Cupriavidus taiwanensis LMG 19424: one gene and its partner. The protein of the gene in region 1 interacts with the protein of each later gene in a pairwise test. Links are inferred from orthologs where the notes say so. Each region holds a gene or a part of one and is shown on either strand. Other genes may lie near its edges.

The links. The genes of interacting proteins can lie anywhere in the genome.
Region 2: the proteins of RALTA_RS14065 (region 1) and groL interact in binary tests that used the Escherichia coli proteins (3 or more experiments, as listed by UniProt). The link is inferred for Cupriavidus taiwanensis LMG 19424 from one-to-one orthologs.

What each region holds. Positions count from the first base shown.
Region 1 is NC_010528.1:3,052,930-3,055,891, reverse strand. It holds RALTA_RS14065 (ABC transporter ATP-binding protein), read left to right. Parts: upstream 1-1,053; coding sequence 1,054-1,872; downstream 1,873-2,962. Other genes in the region: mlaD (outer membrane lipid asymmetry maintenance protein MlaD), read left to right, coding at 2,754-2,962; mlaE (lipid asymmetry maintenance ABC transporter permease subunit MlaE), read left to right, coding at 1,881-2,660; RALTA_RS14070 (tripartite tricarboxylate transporter substrate binding protein), read left to right, coding at 1-875. UniProt on the Escherichia coli protein: Part of the ABC transporter complex MlaFEDB, which is involved in a phospholipid transport pathway that maintains lipid asymmetry in the outer membrane by retrograde trafficking of phospholipids from the outer membrane to the inner membrane.
Region 2 is NC_010528.1:707,076-710,049, forward strand. It holds groL (chaperonin GroEL), read left to right. Parts: upstream 1-652; coding sequence 653-2,296; downstream 2,297-2,974. Other genes in the region: groES (co-chaperone GroES), read left to right, coding at 315-605; RALTA_RS03335 (metallophosphoesterase), read right to left, coding at 2,413-2,974.

The sequences.
Region 1 (2,962 bases):
GCCTGATCGTGCCGTTCCCCGCCGGCGGCGTTGCCGATGCCGTGGCGCGGATGCTGGCCGAGCGCCTGTCGGCCAGGCTCGGCGTGCCGGTCGAGGTCGATAACCGTCCCGGCAGCGCCGGGACCATCGCCGGCGATGTCGTCGCCAAGGCCAGTTCCGACGGTCATACGCTGCTGTTCCACCAGGCCAACATGCTGATCCAGCCCGGCCTGGAGCCGGTGCCCTACGACGTCGTGCGCGATTTCACGCCGGTCGCGCGCGTCGCCACCACGCCGCTGTTCCTGGTGATCGACGCCCGGCTGCCGATGCGGACGCCGGACCAATGGATGACCGCGGTCAGGTCCAGCCCCGGCTCCTACAGCTACGGCTACGGCCAGCCCGGCAGTCCTTCGCACCTGTACGCCGAATACGCGGTGCGCGGCCTGCGCGGCGGCGTGCCGCTGGTCACCGGCAAGGGCGAGGCCGCGGTAGTGCAGGAGATGCTGGCCGGCCGGATCAGCGCCTGCTTCTGTTCGTTCGCGGCGGTCCAGGGCCAGGTCAAGAGCGGCGGGCTGCGGCTGATCGGCGTGACCGGCGTGGCGCGCTCCCCGCTGGCGCCGCTGGTGCCGACGCTGCAGGAATCCGGGCAGGACGGCTACGCGGCGGCGGCCTGGTTTGGCGTGATGGCGCCGGCCAAGACGCCGCGCGCCATCGTTGCGCGCCTGGCCGGTGAGCTGGACGGCGTGATGGCCGAGCGCGAGGTGCGCTCGCGCCTGCAGGCCGCCGGCCTGACGCCGCTGCGCGACTCGCCCGAGGCGTTTGCCACCGCGATTCGCTCCGAATCGATCCAGTGGCAGGTGATCCTCAGGGACGTGCCGATCGCGCAGGAGCCTTGAGCGCCACTGCGGCGTGGCGGGAAACTGGCCGCTTTCCAGCGGAAATCGGCCAGATTGCCCGGCGACCAGCAGATTCTGAGGCTCCACAGGCACGCTGCATGTGGCGCGGGAAACACGGGTGCCAGCAAGGGGTAGGTAGTACACCTTATAATGCGCCCCTGTCCCGACCGGTGCCAACGTGACCGATTCTGCTCAAAACCTTGTCGAACTGACTGCGGTGGATTTCGCCTACGCGGACCACGGCAAGCCGATCCTGTCCGGCCTGACCATGCAATTTCCGCGCGGGAAGGTGATCGCGGTGATGGGCGGCTCTGGCTGCGGCAAGACCACGGTGCTGCGGCTGATCGGTGGACAGGTGCGGCCGCAGTCGGGCTCGGTGCGCTTTGCCGGCACGGACATCCACCGGCTCGATACCGCCGGGCTCTACGCCGTGCGCCGGCAGATGGGCATGCTGTTCCAGTTCGGCGCGCTGTTTACCGACCTGTCGGTGTTCGACAATGTCGCCTTCCCGCTGCGCGAGCACACCGACCTGCCCGAGTCGATGATCCGCGACCTGGTGCTGATGAAGCTCAACGCAGTCGGCTTGCGCGGCGCGCGCGACCTGATGCCGTCGCAGATTTCCGGCGGCATGGCGCGGCGCGTGGCGCTGGCCCGCGCGATCGCGCTGGACCCGGCGCTGCTGATGTACGACGAACCCTTCGCCGGGCTGGACCCGATCTCGCTCGGCCTGACCGCGCGGCTGATCCGCAGCCTCAACGACGCGCTCGGCGCCACCACCATCATCGTCTCGCACGACGTGCACGAGACCTTCCAGATCGCCGACTACGTCTATTTCATTGCCGACGGGCGCATCGCCGCCGAAGGCACGCCCGAGGCCCTGCGCGCCTCCACCGATCCGTTCGTGCACCAGTTTGTCCATGCCGAGGCCGACGGCCCGGTGCCGTTCCACTACGCCGGACCGTCGCTGGCCGAGGATTTCGTCGGAGGGGCGCGATGACCGGGTGGGTGACGGGCTTCTTCAGCGCCATCGGTGCGGCCGTGCGCCGCAGCATTTCCGGGCTGGGCCACGCCACGCGCATGTTCCTGGCGGTGCTGGCGCTGTCGCCGGCGCTGCTGCGCCGCTTCCGGCTGGTGACCGACCAGGTCTTTTTTGTCGGCAACCTTTCGCTGGTGATCATCGCGGTGTCGGGCCTGTTTGTCGGCTTCGTGCTCGGCCTGCAGGGCTACTACACGCTCAACCGCTACGGCTCCGAGCAGGCGCTGGGGCTGCTGGTGGCGCTGTCGCTGGTGCGCGAACTGGGCCCGGTGGTGACCGCGCTGCTGTTCGCCGGCCGCGCCGGCACGTCGCTGACCGCCGAGATCGGGCTGATGAAGGCGGGCGAGCAGCTCACGGCCATGGAAATGATGGCGGTGAATCCGCTGCAGCGCGTGGTCGCGCCGCGCTTCTGGGCGGGCGTGATCGCCATGCCGGTGCTGGCCGCGATCTTCAGCGCGGTGGGCATCCTGGGTGGCTACGTGGTCGGGGTGCAACTGATCGGCGTCGACGCCGGTGCCTTCTGGTCGCAGATGCAGGGCGGCGTGGACGTGCGCGCCGATGTGCTCAATGGCGTGATCAAGAGCTTTATCTTTGGCATCGCGGTGACGTTCATTGCGCTGTACCAGGGTTTCGAAGCCAGGCCCACCCCGGAAGGCGTCTCGCGCGCGACCACCCGCACCGTGGTCATCGCGTCGCTGGCGGTGCTGGGGCTGGATTTCCTGCTCACCGCGCTGATGTTCAGCAACTGAGGCGGGCGGCCGAGACCATGCGCGAAGTACGATGACAGGGCAGCGACAACAAGGCAGCGACACGACACTACGGGGTTGAAGAAAGAGATTCCAATGAGAAAAAACACACTCGATTTCTGGGTGGGGCTGTTTGTGGCGGCAGGGTTCGTCGCCTTGCTCTTCCTCGCCCTCAAGGCGGGAAACATGAGCGCCTTCAGCTTCCAGGACACCTATACCGTGCAGGCCCGCTTCGACAATATCGGCGGGCTCAAGCCGCGCGCGCCGGTCAAGAGCGCGGGCGTGGTGGTCGGCCGGGTCGCGGC
Region 2 (2,974 bases), 2.3 Mb from region 1 along the record:
AATAAGGCCTATTCCGCAGTCGATGCGGTGCGAGTCCGATTCGTGCCGCATCACCGACATGATTGCACTGGGCGCCGGAATCGCTTCCGGCGCCATCCGCCCCCCATATGCGCTGCCCATGTGCGCTGCGCCAGTCCCCGGGAAAACCCGCATCCGGCGCCTGTCTTGAAATGCCCCTACCCCGTCCCTATAATTAGCACTCGTCAGGGGGGAGTGCTAACAGCCCTCTGCGACACCTGAACATTTCTGACGGCCGTCGCCTCGGTAGCCGGCCGATTTGTGATCAAAAACTCACTTTGTATCTAGGAGTCCGTATGAATCTGCGTCCTCTGCACGACCGCGTGATCGTGAAGCGTCTGGACAACGAAACCAAGACCGCGTCCGGTATCGTGATTCCCGACAACGCTGCCGAGAAGCCCGATCAAGGCGAAGTGCTGGCAATCGGTCCCGGCAAGAAGGATGACAAGGGCAACAACATCGCCCTGGACGTCAAGGTCGGCGATCGCGTGCTGTTCGGCAAGTATGCCGGCCAGGGCGTGAAGGTGGATGGCCAGGAACTGCTGGTCATGCGCGAAGAAGACATCATGGCCGTGGTCAACAAGTAATCCGTTACTTGTAGCCCCACCCGTACAGATTTCAGGAGATTCAGAACATGGCAGCAAAAGACGTAGTGTTCGGCGACGCCGCCCGTGCCAAGATGGTCGAAGGCGTGAACATCCTCGCCAACGCCGTTAAAGTGACCCTGGGCCCGAAGGGCCGCAACGTGGTGCTGGAGCGCAGCTTCGGCGGGCCGACCGTGACCAAGGACGGCGTGTCCGTGGCTAAGGAAATCGAGCTGAAGGACAAGCTGCAGAACATGGGCGCCCAGATGGTCAAGGAAGTGGCTTCCAAGACCAGCGACAACGCCGGTGACGGTACCACCACCGCAACCGTGCTGGCCCAGTCGATCGTGCGCGAAGGCATGAAGTTCGTCGCCGCCGGCATGAACCCGATGGACCTGAAGCGCGGCATCGACAAGGCTGTCGGCGCTGCCGTGGAAGAGCTGAAGAAGATCAGCAAGCCCACCACCACCAGCAAGGAAATCGCCCAGGTCGGCGCGATCTCGGCCAACAGCGACGCCTCGATCGGCGAGCGCATCGCCGAAGCCATGGACAAGGTCGGCAAGGAAGGCGTGATCACCGTCGAAGACGGCAAGTCGCTGGCCGACGAGCTGGAAGTCGTGGAAGGCATGCAGTTCGACCGCGGCTACCTGTCGCCGTACTTCATCAACAACCCGGAAAAGCAGGTTGTCGCGCTGGACAACCCGTTCGTGCTGCTGTTCGACAAGAAGATCAGCAACATCCGCGACCTGCTGCCGGTGCTGGAGCAAGTGGCCAAGGCCGGCCGCCCGCTGCTGATCATCGCTGAAGACGTCGAGGGCGAAGCCCTGGCGACCCTGGTGGTCAACAACATCCGTGGCATCCTGAAGACCGCCGCCGTCAAGGCTCCGGGCTTCGGCGACCGCCGCAAGGCCATGCTGGAAGACATCGCCATCCTGACCGGCGGCACCGTCATCGCCGAAGAAGTCGGCCTGACGCTGGAAAAGGCCACCCTGAACGACCTGGGCCAGGCCAAGCGCATCGAAATCGGCAAGGAAAACACCATCATCATCGATGGCGCCGGCGACGCTGCTGGCATCGAAGGCCGCGTGAAGCAGATCCGCGCCCAGATCGAAGAAGCGACCTCGGACTACGACCGTGAGAAGCTGCAAGAGCGCGTGGCCAAGCTGGCCGGCGGTGTTGCCGTGATCAAGGTTGGCGCTGCCACCGAAGTCGAAATGAAGGAAAAGAAGGCCCGCGTGGAAGACGCCCTGCACGCCACCCGCGCTGCGGTGGAAGAAGGCATCGTCCCCGGCGGTGGTGTGGCCCTGCTGCGCGCCCGCGCCGCGATCTCGGCTCTGCAAGGCGACAACGCCGACCAGAACGCCGGTATCAAGATCGTGCTGCGCGCGATGGAAGAGCCGCTGCGCCAGATCGTGCTGAACGCCGGTGAAGAAGCTTCGGTGGTCGTTGCCAAGGTCATCGAAGGCAAGGGCAACTACGGCTACAACGCCGCTTCGGGCGAGTACGGCGACCTGGTGGAAATGGGCGTGCTGGACCCGACCAAGGTCACCCGCACCGCACTGCAGAACGCCGCTTCGGTGGCTTCGCTGATGCTGACCACCGACTGCGCCGTGGCCGAAACGCCGAAGGAAGAGTCGGCTCCGGCAATGCCGGGCGGCATGGGCGGCATGGGCGGTATGGAAGGCATGATGTAATCCATCCCCAGCCCACTGCCCGCCAGGGCAGGCTGCGATAAAAAACCCCCGCGGACGCGAGTCCGCGGGGGTTTTTGTTTGGATGGCCGGCGCGGTAGGGCGCGGGCAGGCGCGCGTCAGACCTCTACCACGCAGCACCAGTCGAACGACTTGTTCTCCAGCTCGCCGGTACGGCGGCTGACATAGCCGCGCGGGTTGCACACCACGCGCGAGTTGTCGACCCAGTAGTCGAAGCTGGTGTGGGTATGGCCGTGGATCCACAGGTCCGCCTGCGCCACCAGGTCTGGGCGGCGTGACAGGAAGCCGCCGGAGACCAGGTCGTGCGAGAAGCGCGGGTCCAGGCTGCCGAGGTCCGGGCCGTGGTGCGTGACCACGACCGTCTTGCCGGCGTATGGCCGCGCCAGCTGCGCCGACAGCCAGTCGGACGCGGCCAGGTGGCGTGCCAGCGCGTCCTGCGGCGTGAACTGGCGCATGTGGCCGTCGTCGCCGCGGACTTCGATCAAGCGGTGGTCGTACATCGCTTTCGCGCACGCCTGCATTGCCTCGTCGCGCCGGTCGGTGCCGAACAGCGTGTAGTCGGTCCACCACGTGGTGCCGATGACGCGCACGCCGTCGAATTCCGCGACGTCGCCATTGAGCAGGCGCACCCGCGGATGCGCTGCCGCGGCCTCGGCCATC